DNA from 2 places in the Rhizobium sp. N324 genome. Region 2 is predicted to be linked to the other one. Evidence: predicted binding sites of a transcription regulator. Region 2 holds the regulator's gene; the other holds the start of a gene.
The links. Region 2 encodes LexA, which represses DNA repair genes until DNA is damaged. Its sites were predicted from a motif close to TGTTCNNNNTGTGTTCNG; they were not measured.
Positions count from the first base shown of each region.

Region 1: dinB (DNA polymerase IV) is a predicted target of LexA. The motif match lies at 6,578-6,595, and genes of this name have one in related genera.

Region 1 covers NZ_CP013632.1:174,125-184,826, forward strand. The annotation lists partial or broken gene AMK05_RS24605 (hypothetical protein) at 71-573, opposite strand; gene AMK05_RS24610 (ArdC family protein) at 992-1,912, shown strand; gene AMK05_RS33610 (CGNR zinc finger domain-containing protein) at 2,344-2,955, opposite strand; gene AMK05_RS24625 (DMT family transporter) at 3,032-3,982, shown strand; gene AMK05_RS24630 (SOS response-associated peptidase) at 4,058-4,648, opposite strand; gene AMK05_RS24635 (SOS response-associated peptidase family protein) at 4,952-5,446, shown strand; gene dinB (DNA polymerase IV) at 5,443-6,522, opposite strand; gene AMK05_RS24650 (NAD(P)/FAD-dependent oxidoreductase) at 7,415-8,356, shown strand; gene AMK05_RS24655 (UbiA family prenyltransferase) at 8,593-10,134, shown strand; gene AMK05_RS24660 (GtrA family protein) at 10,145-10,579, shown strand; gene AMK05_RS24665 (FAD-binding oxidoreductase) at 10,585-10,702, shown strand, end outside.
Region 2 covers NZ_CP013630.1:2,111,925-2,122,626, forward strand. The annotation lists gene lpxB (lipid-A-disaccharide synthase) at 1-1,032, shown strand, start outside; gene gltA (citrate synthase) at 1,074-2,363, opposite strand; gene AMK05_RS10245 (ComEC/Rec2 family competence protein) at 2,653-5,070, shown strand; gene lexA (transcriptional repressor LexA) at 5,051-5,770, opposite strand; gene AMK05_RS10255 (VOC family protein) at 5,967-6,860, shown strand; gene kdsA (3-deoxy-8-phosphooctulonate synthase) at 6,860-7,705, shown strand; gene eno (phosphopyruvate hydratase) at 7,847-9,121, shown strand; gene AMK05_RS10270 (FtsB family cell division protein) at 9,255-9,575, shown strand; gene pdhA (pyruvate dehydrogenase (acetyl-transferring) E1 component subunit alpha) at 9,720-10,702, shown strand, end outside.

The DNA.
Region 1 (10,702 bases), on a different replicon from region 2:
CGTTTCCTTGACAGCGGAGTACAGCTTGATCACTCAGCGGTGCGACCCTCGCGGGGCGCGCTCGCGACCTTCAGAGCCGATAACGGCTGCGTTCTTTCGCCACTTGTTCGGGACTATAGGGGTCGAGCGCGTCATCGAACCTGGTCCACCCCTCTGCTATGTAAGCGGCGCGGCGCTCAGCCGGGTCGACAAAGTTGGACCGCTTGAGGATCGCTCCCGCTTCGGGGACAAGGGCGTCTTGAACCCTTGCAGTGACCTATGAGCCACCCCGGCGGACGCCTTCGGCGTACACGCCGGAATTCGTCATCGCGCCAATGATGCGCCTGTGGCACCGCCAGCGACAGCACCGGCGGCGGTTGCCGCCAGCCAGCCAGCGGCGACGACGGGGCCAAGTCTTGGAATTGCCATCAAGGCGAGGCCGGTAAGATGTCCGCCGGTGCCGCCGCCGACGGCGCCGATACCCGCACCAGCACCCGCGCCTTCACCTGCGTTGGAATAATCGCCGTGGCGATTGGTCGGCATTATTGAAGCGCCCAGAAGCACTGCGCGAAAACGAACTTGTTCATGGGGGATATCCTCTCGTGGCGAATCTCTTTGATCCGTGCTCACCTGAATTGGAGAGACCGAACAACCATCTTGATTTTGACGGCAAAGTCCTCGGGGAAGTGGGACTGCATTGCGCGATTACATCGTCGATATCGCCCGCTCACTGCCGCGCCCGGCATGTAGCCATCCTCGATGCTCTTCATGTGCGCGGCGCGGCGAGATAGGGGATTGGATTTGCCATTTCTGCCTGCGTCAAAACCTGGCCGTCGTCTTTCAGCCATCGCGTCCTGCCCCGGCTCTGGTCCTGCCAGGCTCGCGCCGCCCACAACGGCTTTGCCGTCCTCCACTTCGTTGCGGCCCTGCGGATGCGGGCCGCGCTTGCAGCCCGGCTTTTGGACCTCCGTTCGAGGTCGCGATGGCCGCGACCTCGAACGGAGGTTCAGACATGAACAGGCAGCAATCCAATCAACGATCCGATATCTACAGCCGCATCACCACCAAGATCATCGCCGATCTCGAACAGGGCGTCCGTCCATGGACCAAGCCGTGGACGGCGGGAAGCGGGACGGCCGAGGTCAGCCGGCCACTGCGCCACAATGGCCAACCATACACCGGCATCAATGTTCTGCTCCTCTGGTCTGAAGCCATCGCCCGCGGCTTCGCATCACCAAGGTGGATGACGTTTCGTCAGGCAATCGAGCTTGGCGGCGCCGTTCGCAGGGGCGAAACCGGCACGACCGTCGTCTTTGCCAGCTCTTTCATTCGCGCCGAGAGGACGGAGACAGGCGCCGAAATCGAACGGGATATCCCCTTTCTCAAAACCTACACCGTGTTCAACACCGATCAGATCACCGGGCTCAATGGCCTTGCCCATTCCATCGCGCCTGACCAGGATTGGATGAGCCGCATCGGTGCTGCCGGCCGCTTCTTTGCCAATACCGGCGCCCTGATCCGCCACGGTGGATCGGCGGCCTATTATGCTCCTGCTCGGGACTACATCCAGATGCCATGCGTCGACGCCTTCCGGCACGATGCCTCCTACGTCGCCGTCCTCAGTCACGAGATGACGCACTGGACCGCTGCACCGCGAAGGCTCGATCGGGATCTGAGCCGCTACGCGAAAGACAGGAGCGAACGCGCCCGCGAAGAGCTCATTGCCGAACTTGGCAGCTGCTTTCTCTGCGCCGATCTTGGTGTCGTTCCAGAGCTCGAACCGCGCCCCGACCACGCGAGCTATCTCGACAGCTGGCTCAAGGTTCTCGGCAACGACAAGCGCGCCATCTTTTCAGCGGCAGCTCATGCGCAACGGGCCGTCGACTACCTGCATGACCTGCAGCCGGATCTCAACAAGGAGGAGGCGGCTTGAGCCGCCTCCTTATTGGCCCACATCATGAGCCGCCAAGGCTTGCCATCGGATGCTCATCGGAAAACAAGTCCTGCTATTGCGAATTTGCACGCAGTGAACTCTATGCTCCGGGTTCGTCGTGCCCGGACGACTCTCTGAGTGGGGATGAGGAGCTTCATCCTCGTTCAAAAAACGCGAAGCCTATCTCAGAAAGATGTCACGCTATCTGACCGCGGTTCCCATCACCGTGCGATCGCAGCGCGTCACGGCGCAATAGATTTGGTAACGACTCCCCAGCCCACTCGAACAGGCAAACCGCACCCAAGCTCGCGAAAAGCTACAAGGGCAAGACTATGAAGCGGAGCGTGAGAAGTTCCATGTCGCCGACGATGCCAATGGAAAGTATCTGGTCGGCGCGGCCGCAACCGTCGTCGCGCGGTGAGGTCAGGCCCTTATGTGCCTTTCACTCGGGATCGGAAGCGTCTGATACGAGCGCGGCTGCCGCAGCTCGCGTCAGAGCACCACAGTCGTCGCCCACTCTTGGATTGATCAACAAACAGCCATCCACAGTTGCTGCCCTTGCACTCACGCACCGCGCGCCGCCGATTGCGCTCCAGCAACAGATCGATCGCCTTGATCGCAAAGAGCTGGACCAGTTGGGGAAGATCGTCAAAGGGTGAAGTCCACGCATAACCAGCTTCATTTGCCGCGAGGACCTGATGGGCCCGGCCGCGTCGCGCCCAGTCCTCCACGAGGTGAAGATCTGCGATTGGGTGGGGCTCTCCGGCGCCTTCGGAAAGAAAGAGCCGGTAGATCGATTCACGCAATGTCAGAGCGTCTGCCAGCGCTGCAGCCGCCTTCGTCGCATCGTTTTCCGCCTGCCTGCGAAGACGCGCCGCCGCTTGTTGATCGACAAGGTCCAGCCGTTCGGCCAGGACAAGCAAATCGTCGAATGACCGCAGAAAGTCCGGCCCCCAGCGGCCGCGCCGGCTGTCCACGGTATTGGCGAGGTCGAGGGCCGGATGACCGCCGCTCAGGCGCATGTCAGCTGTCGAATTGGCCATGCCTGGAACAACTCCCGGAGAATAAAGTTGTAACGGTATAAATGGTCTTTAACCGTTACAATCGCAAGGCCGGAACATGTCTAGGCGCAATTTTCTGAAATTTGCTGTTTTATGCTGCGTATGGGGGCTGACCTGGATCGCCGTCAAGCTCGGTGTCGAAACGGTGCCCCCGATGGTGTTTGCCGCAACGCGATTCATGGTGGCAGGTGCTGCCTTCATCGTGTTGGCGTGGGCGAGAGGACAAGGAAAAGCCGTCGCAAAGGCGGATATAAGACGCCTGATCATTGTCAGTCTGCTGATGATCACGCTTTGCTACGGGCCGTTGTTCTGGGGCATGCAGTTCGTGCCTTCGGGGACCGCAGCGGTTCTGGAGATGTCGCTGACCCCACTTGCACTGCTCGCCTTCGGCGTTGCCTTGGGGGAGGAACATTGGAATGGCCTTCGCGCCTTCGCCATGCTCCTTGGCGCTTTTGGCCTTGGCCTTCTTTTCGCGCCGTCGGTCGATCTGACTGGGCTTGAGAAAGGTTCGCCGATGATCGGGCTCGGGGCGATCGCCTGGGCAGCCGTTTCCTCGGCCTGGGGATCCGTGCTGGCAAAACCTCTGATATCAAACTATGGCAGCTGGCGCCTTTCCGGGTTGACGACGCTGATCGGCGGTACCGTGTTGCTGATTGCCTCGCTCGCGATAGAGCCTCGGTCGGCCGAGAGCCTGGTCACGCCCTGGGAATGGCAAGCGGTTGCCGGCTGGCTATTCCTCGTCATCTTCGGTTCGCTGCTCGGCTACAGCATCTATATGCAGCTCTTGCGCGACACCGGCCCTGCAAGAGCAGGCAGCTTCGCTTTCGTGTCTCCTGCCATTGCGGTCTCAGTCGGCGTGATCTTCGCCGACGAGCCCGCTGAACCGCAAAGATTTATCGGCATGGGACTGATGGTCCTTGCCGCGGCGATCTGCTTATCCGCTGACCGCTTGCCGCGCTTTTCAAACAGGCGACCGACCTTGGGCGTCACAGATGATTGCCACCGTTAGCGGACAGGACGATCAGGGCCGTCTGCTACTCCAGGCCGCGGCTCATGGTCAGCTCTGCGTAGCAGATCCGGGGACTCAGCCGACCTGCTCGACAGAAAGGGTGCCCCCCGGGAGCGGCTTGATCAACGACTTCGCGGAAACGGTCGGGTCAAGCCAATCTGCCCAGGAGCCGCGTTCCAGGATGACAATCTGCCGATCGTGGTACGGCGCGATGTCCGGCCCTGGCTCCATCGTCAGCATGGTGAAGGCTTGGCCCAACTCCGGTGTTTCGCGCCAGATGCCGGCAATGCAGAAGATCGGTTCGTTCTTCTTCGTGAACAGCCACTTGTCCTTGCGCTTCTTTTTCGGGTCTGTTGGATCGGTGAACTCGTAAAAGCCGCCGGCAACAATCAGGCAGCGATTGGAAGTGAACTCGCGACCTTCCGACCGAAAGTTATAAACCGGCCGTTTGTTCGGTCCGGGCCAGCTCCAACGCCGCTGCACGAGCTCGGCTTCCTCGCGGTCACCATCGATCGTCCTGACGATCGGGCCTATATCGGTGATCTTGATGTCTTCGCGCGCTTCGAGATTGGGCGCGCCTTCACCGAAACGGATCTTGATCTTGAGATCGGCGAAATCCTCGACAACCGAGGCGACATCCACCATCAGCCGATAATCATTGCACATCGCTCTTCCCTTCACGTGTGGTCCAGTCATTGAGGCGCTACAGGTGCAAAATATGCTCGAATTGTATGCGCCCCGGGGTGAGGCGTTCGCCCGCCTTCTTTGTCGGCAGGCGGAGCGCGACCAGTCTTTGATCAGTAAAGTTTGCCGCCCGACGATGGGTGGGCGATCGCGAACGTGCCGCATGACCATCTGAAGTACAGTCTCATTTGCACGCATCCATTGGACTACCAGTCTTCGATTATCAGCACAGTTTTATCCATCGGTCTTGTCTAATATGCGTGTTCTTGGTATGTTCCAGAAGTTATGAACGCGATCGTTTTTCGGTCCGATGCTCCGCTCAATGAGCGCCGCGTCATCATCCGGCGCCATGACGGCGATGTGGAGATGGTGGAACTGCCGTGGGGCCTGCGCCCACGCGACGGCGGTCCGCGCGCGGTGAACGTCATCCGTTCGGAAGGACGGAGATTTCCGACACACCGCTGCCTGGTGCCGGTCTCGGAGTTTCGCCACAAGAGCTTCAGATTCTCGCTCGCCAATGGCGACTGGTTCTATTTCGCGGGAATCTGGCGGCCGACAGCTGCGGATTGGGCGGAGGCCTATGCCGTCCTGACGATCGAGGCAAATGCCGATATCGCGCCGTTCCACGACCGGCAGATGGCGGCGCTGACACGCGACCAGCGCATGGCTTGGCTGGACGGACTTGTCCCCGAAGAGGAAATCCTACGGCCGCTGCCGGCGGGCACCTTCCGGGTCAAGCGCCACGCTGGCGCGCCTGCCCAGCCGATGCTGGCGGTCTAAAGCGCCAGTCTCAGCTGCGGTTCCGTCCCGAAGCTCTGCCGCTCCAGCGATGACAGCGAGACGCCGAGCAGCCGAACGCCCTTTCGAGGCGGAAAGACCGGCGCCAGCAACAGGCTGACGATGTCCTCCAGATCGGTGATCGCCGCGAGAGGAGCCGGAATCGTTTTGCTGCGGGTAATCTGGTTGAAGTCGGCATATTTGACCTTAAGCGTCACCGTTTTGGCGCCGATCCCATTGGCCTCGCAATAGCCCCACACCTTTTCGATCAGCGGCTGAAGACCTTCGCGCGCCGCCTCGTAGGCATGGAGGTCTTTGGAGAAGGTATCTTCGGCGCCGACGGATTTGCGCACTCGGTTCGGCCTGACCTGGCGCTCGTCGACCCCGCGCGCAATGCCGTAAAAATAGGGTCCCGACTTCCCGAAATGCTCCACCAGGAACTCAAGGGTTTGCTGCTTGAGGTCCGCGCCGGTTTCGATCCCAAGCCGGTGCATCTTCTCAGTCGTCGCGGGACCGACGCCATGGAATTTCTTGACCGGAAGGGCCTCCACGAAAGCTGGGCCGTTCTTCGGCGTGATGACGGCCTGACCATTGGGCTTGTTGAGGTCACTCGCCATCTTGGCGAGGAATTTGTTGTAGGAAATTCCAGCCGACGCATTGAGGCCGGTGATCTGCTTGATCTTGGTTCGGATCTCCCGGGCGATGTCGGTGGCGATCTGCATGCCCCTGAGATTTTCGGTGACATCGAGATAGGCCTCATCGAGCGAGAGGGGCTCGACGTCAGGCGTGTATTCGGCGAAGATCTCGCGGATCTGCTGCGACACCGCCTTATAAACGTCGAAGCGTGGCGGCACGAAGATGAGGTCCGGGCATTTTCTCCTAGCGGTCACCGACGGCATCGCCGAATGGATACCATAGGCGCGGGCCTCGTAACTCGCTGCCGCCACCACGCCGCGGGCGGCCGATCCGCCGACGGCTATCGGTTTGCCGCGCAGCTCGGGATTATCGCGTTGCTCGACCGACGCGTAGAAGGCGTCCATGTCGACGTGGACGATTTTTCGAAAGGGGGTCGAGCTCATCGTTCGTTCATGGCGGCTTCAGCGCTAGTCTATGGGATCGGCAATCAATCAAAGCCGAAACAAAGAGAGAACATAGCAGGCTTCGGCGCTATATCAACTATCCCCGCGGATGCCTCGGTTCTGCGCCGAACTTCCAGCCGCCCAAGGCGTTCTCATTCTGTGGAAACCTTCTATCAGAGACACTGAGCGGACGGCGGCACCGCGACGATCAGAGCCACGTTCGAGACGTGATGGTTCAGCACGGTAGCCTCACTCGGCCGCTGACATCGGCGCTAGTCGAGCAGACGATAATAGTCGCTCCCCGACCTGAATATAGCGACCTGAAATCTTCTGGAGCGGATGCGCGGGCTGAATCTGGCGCCTCCCAAACCTACCCTCAATACAGGGATTCTGAGGTTATCATGTTCCCGTGGCAAACTGCACAAGGTGCAAACCCCTCGAAAAGGCCGATCTCGCTTTGTGTCAGAGGGTGTTCTACCACCTCGTTGCCGCTAGACGGATCAAATCGGAAGCGGAGCGCGAGGAACTGGCCAATCGAATTCTTCAGTCGTTTCGACATGGGGTGAAAGATGAGGACGCTCTGGTGCGGTTGCTGATGTAAAGCTCGCAAGAGTGGGAACTTATTTACAAGCGGTGAGTTCGACGGGCGGATGCGGGTCCCTTCTTCCCCCATCCGCCTTTCCACTGAATATCATTGCCCCGCAAAACTTGCGGGGCTTTTTTTGATCGATAAATCGACTTCCAGTCCGTCCATGTTGATCAAGCGTGAAGCATCCGAACCTTCGATGGGCGAGGCATGCATTCGCCTGGATGCGCAGCGTTCGATTGCGACCACCGGCGCCGGAACCGTGACGTCTCGTCGAGGTTGGAGGGCTGCAAAGGAGTTCCAGCGATGACAGCTACGCCGGCAATACTGGACGCGATGGTGATAGGTGCCGGGCCGGCAGGCATGGCGGCCGCCATTTACCTGGCACGGCTAAACCGCAGCGTTGTCGTCATCGATTCAGGCCACAGCCGTGCACTGCTTATCCCGCTCTCGCGAAATCATCCGGCCTTTCCCGAAGGCATCGAAGGGCGCGAGCTATCGAGACGCATGAAAACGCAGCTGCAGAACCTGGGTGTCGAGATCGTGCGGGAAGCCGTATCTCTGGTCGAGCGGGAAGGTAACTCCGGCTTCATCGCGGGACTTGAAGAAGACCGGCACATGCGCGCCAAAAACATCATCCTGGCGACGGGTGTCGAAGATCGATTGCCGCCTATCAGCGAAGCGACTGATTTCGTTCGGTCAGGACATATTCGCCTCTGCCCGATTTGCGACGGCTATGAGATTGCTGGAAGATCCACGGTGGTGATTGGCGCGACACAGCGAGCGGCGTCAGAAGCCCTTTTCCTTAAATCGTTCACGAAAAAGATCACCATCGCGACACTCGGTGAAAGACTGGATGTGGAAGACGCTACGTTGGCTCGGTTGATCGAGCACGGTGTCACCATCCGTGGCGAGAAGCTGGTGCACTGCTTTCGTTCGGTGAACGGAACCGTTGATCTCATCATGAAGGCCTCGGCCGCGTTGCAAGGGGTGGTCCTATATTCGGCGTTAGGGATAGCCCCGCGTTCACAGCTCGCCGAACAGCTGGGGGCAGAGTTGGAGCAGGACAGGCGCATAAAGGTTGACCCACATCAGACGACCCAGGTCCCGGGCCTCTATGCAGTTGGCGATGTCGTGACCGGCCTTAATCAACTGGGTGTGGCCATGGCGCAAGGGGAGATAGCAGCGGTCGCAGTGCATAACCACCTACGGCAACTGCAAGAAGACCATAACCCGCTTGTCGGGTGAGCAGGAGTTCGGCCAGGGCTTGTCCCCGACGCTGACGACCATGCTCGGCGGCACCAGATCGAAATGCCGCCTTTTTGCGAGACACCGGTTTCCCGGAAAGTCTCAGCATGTCCGTGCGGGGAGCCCCTGCGGGGCATCTCTCGCGAACGCCGGAAAGCCCCGCGTCTTGGATAATGGAACTAACCGTCTTGGCCGTGGTTCGAGGGGTTCCTGAGGTTCAAGCAGAGGGGGTTCCTTTGAGCGAGCTGCATCGTGAGTTCCTCCTGCAAAGAGAGTTTCCGCCAGAACTCCGGGAGGATGACCGCCTTGAGCCAACGCACGCGTCGCCATCGGCGGTCGGTTCCGAAGCCCTTGAAACGTTACTGCAGCCTTGTCCGTTGGTGGTCGATCTCGACGGCACTCTCGTACGATCAGATCTCCTGATCGAAACCGCATTCGCCGAACTCGGTCGTCACCCTCACTCGGCTGTGGCTCTGGTCAAGGCTGTGTGCCGCGGAAAGGCCTGCCTGAAGCACCGTCTTTCGCAACCAGCTGATTTCGATCCCGCTTTCCTTCCGTATGACGAGGAGGTCGTGAAGGTAATACGGGCCGCAAGAGAGGAAGGACGGTCCATCTATCTCGCGTCCGCGAGCCATGAGCGTCTCGTTGCCGCAGTCGCCAAACATCTCGGCCTTTTCGACGGCTGGTTTGCAACCAGCGAAACAACAAATTGCGCGGCCGATGTCAAAGCGGGAAAACTCATAGCCGCTTTCGGAAAAAGCGGATTTGACTACATCGGGAACGACGCGGCAGACCTTCCTGTTTGGCGTTATGCCGCCAAATCCTATGCGATACGAACTCCGCCCGCGGTCGCACAAAAACTCGCGCTACAGTGCGCTGACGTCCAATATCTCCCCTATGAAAAAGCGACCTGGCGCACCTGGGCGCGGCTGTTGCGTTTGCATCAGTACGTCAAGAACGGGCTTGTCTTTATCCCGCTGCTGATAAATCAGCTCTTCGATGTCAACAGCTTTGTCAGCACCGGTCTGGCTTTCCTCGCATTCTCACTTTGTGCTTCCGGCGTCTATATCCTCAATGATCTGGTGGATCTCCAGGACGACCGCGGCCATCGCACGAAATGCCGCAGGCCTCTTGCGTGCGGTGACATTCCGCTTTCGGACGCCATTGCCGTCATTCCAATCCTCCTTCTCCTATCGCTCACGGTCGCCGTCATGGTGACGCCGGGGTTCGTTCTTGTTTTGGGGGGATATTTTGCGTTGACCACCGCCTATTCGTTTTTCTTCAAGCGCAGGATGATCCTGGATGTCGTGGCTCTCGCGTCTCTCTATACGACCCGGGTGATCGGCGGGGCGGCCGCCGTCTCGGTTTGGCCGTCGCCCTGGCTCTTGGCGTTCATGATGAGCTGGTTTCTCTCGCTCGCTTTGGTCAAACGATACACCGAGCTGATCGGGCGCCGCGCTGCGCGCCTGCCGGACTCCAAGGGCCGGGACTACAGGAAGGCCGACATCGGCATGGTGGGTGCCCTGGCAGCGGGCGCCGGGATGAATGCGCTGACGCTGTTTGCCCTCTACGCCGCGAGCGAAAACGCGCAAGACATCTTTGCGCGGCCGGGAATGTTATGGCTCGTGGGCCCGATCCTCGCCTGCTGGATCGCGCGCATTCTCATGCTCGCCCACCGCGGCCAGATGCATGATGATCCGGTTGTCTTTGCCATCAAGGATAAAGTCAGTCTCGCGACACTCGGGGCCGCCAGCCTATTCGTCTTGGCCGCGATGTGAGGTGGTCATCATGGATTCGCAGTTCCAGCAGCGAAGCACCACCACCACCGGCGTCGCGGTCCGCTATGTCGCCTTCGCGGTGCTCTCCACCGCCGCCAATTTCTTTGTCCAGGCAATCGTTCTCCAAATGGCGCCTCGGTGCGGCCTGATGCCATCGATCCTCGCGGGCACCGCCGCCGGCTTTGCCCTGAAATACGTTCTCGATAAAAACTGGATATTCTTCGACCGTTACACCTCTCATCGCGACGAGGTGTCGAAGGTCGTACTGTATGGCTTGTTCAGCGTGCTGACGACGCTCATATTCTGGGGGTTCGAAATCGCCTTCTGGACAATCTGGAAGACGGAGCTTGCCAAATTTACCGGTGGCGCGATCGGCCTGGGGATTGGCTATATCGCGAAATACGCTCTCGACCGAAAATTCGTCTTCAAGCCAAGGGAGGCGTAGCGACGATGGAGGGCTGGGGACGCTATCCGCGTCATGAGAGCGAGGTATTGCACTGCCGGGTTCCGGAGGCCCTAGGCAGGTTTGTGGCATCGCGTCCAGGTTTGATCGCTCGTGGCAATGGCC
Region 2 (10,702 bases):
CAGGCGGAAGGCTTGCAATCGCTGTTCGATTTCTCCGAGCTGTCGATCATGGGCATCACCCAGGTGCTGAGCCGGCTGCCGAAGCTTTATACGTTGATCCGCCGGACGACCGCGGAAATCATCGCTGCGAGGCCTGATGTTCTGCTCATCATCGACAGCCCGGATTTCACCCATCGCGTCGCAAAGCGCGTGCGCACCGCGCTGCCCGATCTGCCTGTCGTCAATTATGTCTGTCCGAGCGTCTGGGCCTGGAAGGAATATCGCGCCACGCGCATGCTCGCCTATGTCGATCATGTGCTCGCCGTCCTGCCCTTCGAGCCGGCAACGATGCAGCGCCTCGGCGGGCCGGCAACCACCTATGTCGGCCATCGCCTGACCGCCGACCCTGCGCTGCTGGAGACCCGGCGCCTGCGCGCCGGCAGGCAGCCCGGCAATCGCACGATCCTGCTTCTGCCCGGCTCACGCTCCTCCGAAATCCAGAATCTCCTGCCGCATTTCGAGGTGGCGGCAAACGAACTTGTCGCCCGCAATGGACCGATGCGCTTTGTTCTGCCGACAGTGACGCACAGGCAGGCGCTGGTCCGCCAATTGACGGAGAACTGGGCGGTCAAGCCGGAGATCGTTGTCGGTGCGCAAGCAAAATGGCAAGCCTTCGCGGAAGCCGATGCCGCCATGGCGGCATCCGGAACCGTCATCCTCGAACTGGCGCTGGCCGATGTTCCCGTCGTCTCCGCCTACAAGGTCGACTGGATCATGCGGCTGCTGACATCGGCCATCAAGACCTGGACCGGCGCGCTGCCAAACCTGATTGCCGATTACGCGGTCGTGCCGGAATATCTGAACGATATCCTTCGCGGTGCAAGTCTCGCACGCTGGATGGAGCGGCTGTCGGCCGACACCTACCAGCTCAAGGCGATGAAAGAAGGCTACGATCTGATCTGGCAGCGCATGCAGACCAAAAAACCACCCGGCGAACATGCCGCCGAAATCCTTCTCGACGTGCTGAACAAGAAAAAACCCGGTCGTCTCTGACCGGGTTTTCTTCTTTTCGGGCGATATATCGGCCGAAGCGATCAGCGCTTCGAAACGGGAATGTAGTCACGCTTCGGTTCGCCGACATAGAGCTGGCGCGGGCGGCCGATGCGCTGTTCCGGATCCTCGATCATCTCGTTCCACTGCGCGATCCAGCCGACGGTGCGGGCAAGCGCGAAGAGCACGGTGAACATGGTCGTGGGGAAGCCCAGCGCCTTCAGCGTGATGCCGGAATAGAAGTCGATGTTCGGATAGAGCTTCTTTTCGATGAAATATTCGTCGGTGAGCGCGATGCGCTCCAGCTCCATCGCTACTTCGAGCAACGGATCGTCCTTGATGCCGAGCTCGCCGAGCACCTCATGCGTCGTCTTCTGCATGATCTTGGCGCGCGGATCGTAGTTCTTGTAGACGCGGTGGCCGAAGCCCATCAGGCGGAACGGATCGTTCTTGTCCTTGGCGCGGGCAATATATTCCGGAATGTGGTCGACCGAGCCGATCTCATTCAGCATGTTGAGCGCTGCTTCGTTGGCGCCGCCATGGGCGGGGCCCCAGAGGCAGGCGATGCCGGCCGCGATGCAGGCGAACGGGTTGGCGCCCGACGAACCCGCGAGGCGGACGGTCGAGGTCGAGGCGTTCTGCTCGTGATCGGCATGCAGGATGAAGATGCGGTCCATGGCGCGGGCAAGCACCGGATTGACCACATATTCCTCGCAAGGCACGGCAAAGCACATGCGCAGGAAGTTCGATGCGTAATCGAGGTCGTTCTTCGGATAAACGAAGGGCTGGCCGATATGGTACTTATAGGCCATCGCGGCAAGCGTCGGCATCTTGGCGATCATGCGCAGGCTGGCGACCATACGCTGATGCGGATCGGTGATATCCGTGGAGTCGTGATAGAAAGCCGATAGCGCGCCGACACAGCCGCACATGACGGCCATCGGATGCGCATCGCGGCGGAAGCCCGTGAAGAAGCGGCTCATCTGCTCGTGCACCATGGTGTGGTGCGTGACGCGGTAATCGAAATCCTTCTTCTGCGCGGTGGTCGGCAGTTCGCCGTAGAGGAGCAGGTAGCAGACTTCGAGGAAGTCGCCATGCTCGGCCAGCTGCTCGATCGGATAGCCGCGGTGCAGCAGCACACCTTCGTCGCCGTCGATGTAGGTGATCTTGGATTCACAGGATGCGGTCGAGGTAAAACCCGGATCGTAAGTGAAGGAGGCAGTGTTCTTATAGAGAGCACCGATATCGATGACGCTCGGGCCGATCGTGCCGCTCTTGACGGCTAGGTCGACAGATTTGTCACCGATTTTTATTGTAGCGCTTTGATCCGTCATGCTGATCCTCCGGAATGGCGGTGGCGCCATAAAAGCGCCATAGGGGTTAAGCGTCCTCACCGATAGCTATATGATCGCGACGCTAATGCCAAGTTACCGTGACGGCATTTTGTGCATTGCAGTATCACCTTTTAGGCACTGCAGCGATGAGCAGCGTGCATATCGGAAGCCAATGATTCGACTGGCCTTTTGGCGCTCGCGATTTTCCCTCATATTTCAATCGATTATCCTTGCCCGATTTGTTGGGAGGTTGCATTCTGGGCGCCTTCGCGGGTGACTTGGGCGGCGCATGCAGGAATTGACGACAGTCGAATTGCGGCCGGAAGCTGGCGCCGGATCCTCCGGCGTTTCTCTGCCTGTGGTGGCGACGCCATCGGCAAGGACGCAGTCGGCGACGCCCTGGCGCCACCGGCTGCCGGCCGCAGCCCGCCAATCCTTGCGCGCTTGCAGGTCCATGCTGGGCGAGGAGGCGGATCACGGCCGCCTGCTGCTGTTTTCGCCGGTCTTCCTCGGCGCCGGCGCATCCTTCTGGTTTCTGGCCGCATCCGATTTTCCGCTTTTGACATTACTGCTGTCGCTGTCGGTGCTGACCATTGCGGTTCTCATCACCGACCGTAGCCGGGCCGTGTTGCGAACGACGTTGTTGGCGCTTGCACTTGTGGTCTGCGGCATGCTCTGCGCACAGTTCGAGAGCTGGCGGGCATCGACCGTGATCCTCGATTCATCCGTGACGACGACGCTGACCGGCCGTGTCGAACGGCGCGAAGGCGACGGCCGTGGGCGTTGGCGCTACATTCTCGCCGTCAGGGCCACAGACGAGCCGGAGTTGAAGCGGCCGCCGGGGCGCGTAACCGCGATTGTCCGCGGCGCCGACACGCCTTTCGAGATCGGCGACATTATCACCGGCAGGGCGCGGCTAACGCCGCCCTCGGGCCCCGCACTTCCCGAACTCAATGACTTCTCCTTCGGCGCCTATTTCGACGGCATCGGCGCCAACGGCTTCTTCTACGGCGCCCCTGAGAAGGATTTGGCGGCGAGCCCGCAGGGTGCAAGGTCGCCGTCGGAAGCTATGCTCGAATGGCTTTACCGGTTGCGTAGCAGCATCGGCGACCGCATCAGGTCGATCCTGCCTGGTGATACCGGCGCCTTTGCCGCCGCCCTGGTGACCGACGAGCGGCGCGCCATCTCGAATGCGACGACGGAGGCGTTGCGCCAGTCTGGCCTTGCCCACATCGTCGCGATCTCGGGTCTCAACATGGCGCTGTCGGCCGGCATCTTCTTCGTCGGCTTCCGGATGCTGCTCAGCCTCTTTCCGGGCGTCGCCCAGGCCTATCCGACGAAGAAGATCGCCGCCGCAGGCGCGCTCACCGCCGTCACCGCCTATTACCTGATCTCCGGATTCGGGGTCTCGGCCGAACGCGCCTTCATCATGATGGCCATCATGCTGATCGCCGTCTTCTTCGATCGGCCGTCGATCAGCCTGCGCAATGTCGTTCTCTCGGCGCTTGTCATCATCGCCATTTCACCCTCCGAAGTGCTGGGCCCGAGCTTCCAGATGTCCTTTGCCGCGACATTGGCATTGGTATCGGGCTATCAGTTGTGGAAGGACCGGCGCGTCCGCGAAAACGCGTTGCTCAAGCTGCCGATCTTCCGGCCGGTCGTTGCGGTCGCCGGTTTCTTCGGTGGCGTCCTGCTGACCTCGCTGATCGGCGGTTTTTCCACGGCGCTGTTTTCGATCGAGCATTTTCATCGGTTGACGGCCTACGGCCTGCCGGCAAACCTCGCGACGATGCCGATCATCTCGTTCATCGTCATGCCGGCCGGGCTGCTGGCAATGTTGCTCATGCCGTTCGGCCTGGACGCTCCGCTCTGGGAGGTCGTCGGCTTCGGCCTCGATCTGGTGATCGCTGTCGCCAAGACGGTGTCCGGCTGGGGCGGCGATATCGGCGTCGGCCGTTTGCCCGCCTGGTATTTCGCCGTCGCCGTGGCCGGCTTCCTGCTGCTGACACTGCTGCGCACCCGGCTGCGCCATGCCGGCACATCGACCCTCGCCGTCTCGACGCTCTTCCTGCTGGTTCTGCCGGTCCCCCGGCCGCCGGATCTGGTGATTTCGGAGGATGGCAGTCTGGTCGCGCTCGTTGCAGTGGCGGCAATGGCTTCCAACCGCGAAAACCCGCCGGATTTCATTTTCGACCAGTGGCAGAGAGCACTGGTCCTGCCGACACATCATCCACCGAAGATGTTGGAAGGCCCTGCTATCCCGCCGGAGGGAGAAGACCGCCGCGTCAGGCTTTCCCACGATCAGCAGATCGAAGCGAGGACGGCGATGCGGGCGGCGGCGGGCGGTGAAACAAACCGCTTTTCCTGTGTCAAAAAGGCCTGGTGCACATCAAGGCTTGGCAATGGGCGCGTCGTCACCGTCATCGACAATGCCGCCTATCTCGGTCCGGCCTGCGATGCCTCCGATATCGTCGTCACGTCTGTCCGCCTGCGTTTCAATAGCTGCCGCTCGGGCGCGACGCTCTTTACCGGTGAGACGCTACGCAGGACCGGTTCCGTCGAGCTGCGCTTCGCGGACGCCGGCCTGGAGGTCGCAACCGCATTCGAGAGCCTGTCGCGGCCGTGGATACGCCATCGCGCCTATGACTGGCGCAGCAATAGTTTCGCCGAAACCGGCCCGTCCAGCGTCAGTGATAGCGGCGAATGAGACCGACGAGCTTGCCCTGCACCTTGACGCGGTCTGGCCCGAAGATCCGGGTCTCATAAGCCGGGTTGGCGGCTTCAAGCGCGATCGAGGCGCCCTTGCGGCGGAAGCGCTTCAGCGTCGCTTCCTCGTCATCGACGAGGGCGACGACGATGTCGCCGGGACTTGCCGTGCTGCCGTTGCGGATGATCACCGTGTCGCCGTCGAAGATGCCGGCGTCGATCATCGAATCGCCTTTGACCTCCAGCGCATAATGCTCACCCGAGCCGAGCATGTCGGCGGGAACGACGATGTCGTGGGTGTTGTTCTGGATCGCCGAAATCGGAACGCCGGCGGCGATTCGGCCCATGACCGGCACCGAGACCGAGTTGCCGTTGTCGGCGACGGGTTTTGCGGGTGCGGGGGCGGCGACCGGCTGGGGCTTGCCGAGGCTGCCCTCGATGACGCTCGGCGAAAAACCACGCCGGGGCTGAATGCTGGGGCTATAGGCCTCCGGAAGCTTGATGACCTCGAGCGCCCGGGCGCGGTTCGGTAGGCGGCGAATGAAGCCGCGTTCCTCAAGCGCCGTGATCAGGCGATGAATGCCGGATTTCGAGGCCAGATCCAGGGCGTCCTTCATCTCGTCGAAGGACGGTGGAACGCCGGATTCCTTCATGCGCTCATGAATGAAAAGGAGAAGCTCCTGTTGTTTGCGCGTGAGCATCGGCGTGTGACCCCTGATTGAAACAAATCCAGAACAGACACTATATGTTCCATATGTGTTCCGCAAGTAGCTAAATTTCCGTAAAACTTGGCGCCAACTCGTTGAGATTTTTATTTTCATTCGCCGGATCGGCGCCATGTCTTGCATTGAGGAAGGCGCCGTCGCACATCTCTTCGCAATTGCAGGAGGGGATATCATGAACACGAATTCCGCCAAGCCGCACCCACTGGATCATGTCGTGCTGCCGGTCGTCAATATCGATCTGGCGCGCGAAAGACTCGGCAAGCTCGGCTTCACCGTTGCGGCCGATGCCCGTCATCCCTTCGGAACGGAAAATGCCTGCGTCTTCTTCGCCGACAAGACCTATCTGGAGCCGCTCGGTATCGCGAGCGTCGAGGAGAGCGAGTCCTCGGCGCGGCAAGGCAATGTCTTCACCGCCCGCAACCGGGCCTTCCGCTTCCGTTGCGGCGATGAGGGGCTTTCGGCCGTGGTTTTCGGCACCGAGGATGCCGGCCTCGATCATCAAAGCTTCATTTCAGGCGGATTGAGCGCCGGCGAGATGCTGGAGTTCAGCCGGCTGATGAAAATGCCGGACGGTTCCAAAGGCATCGGCAGCTTCAAACTGGCCTTTGCCGCGGATCTGCGGGCACCCGATTTCTTTCTCTTCACCTGCCAACGCATCAATCCATTGCCGGCCGACCGCGGCGCGCTGGAGACACATGCCAATGGCGTGACCGGCATCGCCGAGATCGCGCTGTGCGCGCCTGATGCCTCCGCCTTCGCCGGTTTCGTCAGCCTTGTCATGGCGCAGTCGGCCGTCGAGAAAACCGGTTTCGGCGTCAATATCGCGGCGCCGAATGCGAAAATCAGCCTGATGACGCCGGAAGGGCTGGAGGCCTATTTCGAGTTTGCCGTCTCATCCGCCGACCGCGGCCTGCGCGGCCGGGCCATCCGCTTCACCGTCGCCGATCTTGCCGTGACAGAAGCGCATTTGGCTGCTAACGGAGTGACCTACACGCGCAAGAACAATCGTATTCTGGTGAAGCCGGCGCCCGGGCAGGGCACGCTTTTCGCCTTCGAGGAAAGATGATGAGCACTGATACGAATTCGGAAGTCAGGATCGGCGCGGGCGCAGGCCAGGTCACCTTTTCCAATACCGGCCGCCTGTCGCTGATTGCCGGCCCCTGCCAGATGGAGAGCCGCGACCATGCCTTCATGGTTGCCGGCACGCTGAAGGAGCTCTGTGCAAAGCTCGGCATCGGTCTCGTTTACAAGAGTTCCTTCGACAAGGCGAACCGCACCTCGCTGTCGGCAGAGCGCGGCATCGGCCTTGAAAAGGGCATGCAGGTCTTCGCCGATCTCAAGAAGGAGTTCGGCTTTCCCGTCCTGACCGACGTTCACACCGCCGAGCAATGCGCCGAAGTGGCAAAGGTGGTCGATGTCCTGCAGATCCCGGCCTTCCTCTGCCGCCAGACCGACCTTCTGATCGCCGCCGCCGAGACCGGCCGTGCCGTCAATGTCAAGAAGGGCCAGTTTCTTGCCCCCTGGGACATGAAGAACGTGCTGAAGAAGCTCAACGCCAGCGGCAATCCGAACGTGCTGCTCTGCGAACGCGGCGCCTCCTTCGGCTACAACACGCTGGTTTCCGACATGCGCTCGCTGCCGATCATGGCGTCGATGGGTGCGCCGGTCATTTTCGATGCGACCCATTCGGTGGCGCAGCCGGGCGGGCAGGGGGAATCCTCCGGCGGTCAGCGGGAATTCGTGGAAACGCTGGCGCGCGCGGCGGTCGCGACCGGCATTGCCGGCGTCTTCGTTGAAACCCACCAGGACCCCGACAACGCACCGTCCGACGGCCCGAACATGGTCTACCTCAAGGACATGCCGCAGCTTCTGGAAAAGCTGCTGGCCTTCGATGCTGTCGCCAAGGGCTGACAGTCAAAAGCCTGACATGTTCGTGTTATAGCGACGATCGGACATGCAGGTCGAAGGTGCCGCAATGCGCCATTGTAATTTGCACGCCTTCGATTATGACAGGCTTCGAACGATTGATCACCCACCGAGCAGGAAGAACCCATGACTGCAATCACCGATATCATCGCCCGCGAGATTCTCGATAGCCGTGGCAACCCCACCGTCGAAGTCGACGTCTATCTCGAAGACGGCAGCATGGGCCGCGCGGCCGTTCCCTCGGGCGCTTCGACCGGCGCCCATGAGGCAGTCGAGCTGCGCGACGGCGGCAAGCGCTACCTCGGCAAGGGCGTGCAGAAGGCGGTCGATGCCGCCAATACCGAGATCTTCGACGCGATCGGCGGCATCGATGCCGAAAACCAGATCCAGATCGACAACATCATGATCGAGCTCGACGGCACGCCGAACAAGTCGCGCCTCGGTGCCAACGCTATCCTCGGCGTGTCGTTGGCCGTCGCCAAGGCTGCCGCCCAGGCCTCGGGCCTGCCGCTCTACCGTTATGTCGGCGGCGCTTCCGCGAGCCTCTTGCCGGTGCCGATGATGAACATCATCAACGGCGGCGCTCATGCCGACAATCCGATCGATTTCCAGGAATTCATGATCCTGCCGGTCGGCGCCGATACGATCGCCGAAGCCGTGCGCATGGGGTCGGAAGTCTTCCACACGCTCCGCAAGGAACTGGCCGCTCAGGGCCACAACACCAATGTCGGCGACGAAGGCGGTTTCGCACCGGGCCTGAAGAGCGCTTCGGAAGCCCTCGACTTCATCGTCAAGTCGGTCGAAAAAGCCGGCTACAGGCCGGGTGAGGACATTTACCTCGGCCTCGATTGCGCCTCGACGGAATTCTTCAAGGACGGCAAATACGTCCTCGAAGGTGAAGGCCGCACGCTCGAATCGGGCGCCATGGCCGAATATCTGGCCGAACTTGCCGCCAAGTACCCGATCATCTCGATCGAAGACGGCATGGCCGAAGATGACTGGGATGGCTGGAAGACGCTGACCGACCTCACCGGCAAGAAGACCCAGCTCGTCGGCGACGATCTCTTCGTCACCAACTCCGCCCGTCTTCGCGACGGCATCCGCATGGGCGTCGCCAACTCGATCCTCGTCAAGGTCAACCAGATCGGTTCGCTGACGGAAACGCTCGACGCAGTCAACACGGCGCATAAGGCTGCCTACACCGCTGTCATGTCGCACCGCTCCGGCGAAACCGAAGATTCGACCATCGCCGATCTCGCGGTCGCCACCAACTGCGGCCAGATCAAGACCGGCTCGCTGTCGCGTTCCGACCGGCTCGCCAAGTACAACCAGCTGATCCGCATCGAGGAAGGCCTCGGCCCCCAGGCCCAGTATGCCGGCCGCTCGATCATCCGCGGCTGATCGAATCTGCTTTCGACAAGACCCGCGCCCCTCCCGGCGCGGGTTTTTTGTTGGCCGTTTTTACGGTCAACGAACGGTTAATCTCTGGGCGTTATGCTGAACGAATTGGTAATGCGTTCAAGAGCATGCGTGTATGTGGACAAAGCATCATAAGAAGAGAAAATTCGGCCGCTTCGTCATTCCGGCCATGACGGTCGCCTTCCTCTCCTATTTCGGTTATCATTGCATTCACGGCGATTACGGCCTGCGCGCAACGGAGACGTTCGAGCACCAGCGCGTCGCGCGTGAAAAAGAGCTTGCGATCTTGAAGGCGAAGCGCGAACATCTGGAAAATCAGGTCGCGCTGCTGAGTGATGGCTCGCTCGACAAAGATATGCTGGACGAAAAAGCGCGCTATCAGCTCAATATGTCGCGCGCGGACGAGATCGTCATATTCAACCATTATTCCAATTAACCGGAATTAGGTTAATTGGAATTTTCTGCTTATTTCCAATAGTTTAGTGCCGAATACGAGCCATGCAATTATGGCATTGCTGTGGTCATGTTTCTTCCCTATGGTACGCGGCACCGAGAACCGACAAACCATAGGGAGGGTTGAATGGCGCCGCGAAAGACCGCGACGGTTTCCAGCCGGAAAACATCAGCAAAACCTGCAGCGAAAGCATCGAACGGAGGCCCTGTCGCCGACTTCGATCGCGACGAGGAGCTCAAGGCCTATCGCGAGATGCTGCTGATCCGCCGCTTCGAGGAGAAGGCCGGCCAGCTTTACGGCATGGGTTTCATCGGCGGCTTTTGCCACCTCTACATCGGTCAGGAAGCTGTCGTCGTCGGCATGCAGATGGCGCAGAAGGAAGGCGACCAAGTCATCACCGCCTATCGCGACCACGGCCACATGCTGGCCACCGGCATGGAAGCGCGCGGCGTCATGGCCGAACTGACTGGCCGCCGCAGCGGCTATTCCCACGGGAAGGGCGGCTCGATGCACATGTTCTCGAAAGAGAAGCATTTCTACGGCGGCCACGGCATCGTCGGCGCCCAGGTCTCGCTCGGAACCGGTCTTGCCTTCGCCAATCATTATCGCGGCAACGGCAACGTCTCGATCGCCTATTTCGGCGATGGCGCCGCCAACCAGGGCCAGGTCTACGAGAGCTTCAACATGGCGGCTCTCTGGAAGCTGCCGATCGTCTATATCGTCGAGAACAACCGTTATGCCATGGGCACCTCGACGGCCCGCGCCACCGCCCAGTCGAACTACTCGCTACGCGGCTCCGGCTTCGGCATTCCCGGCATCCAGGTCGACGGCATGGACGTGCGCGCCGTCAAGGCGGCCGCCGACGAGGCGCTCGAACATTGCCGCTCCGGCAAGGGCCCGATCATTCTCGAAATGCTGACCTATCGCTATCGCGGCCACTCCATGTCCGATCCGGCGAAATATCGCTCGAAGGAAGAAGTGCAGAAGATGCGCTCCGAGCAGGATCCGATCGAGCAGGTCAAGGCGCGCCTCATCGAAAAGGGCTGGGCCTCCGAAGACGATCTGAAAGCGATCGACAAGGATGTCCGCGACATCGTCGCCGACAGCGC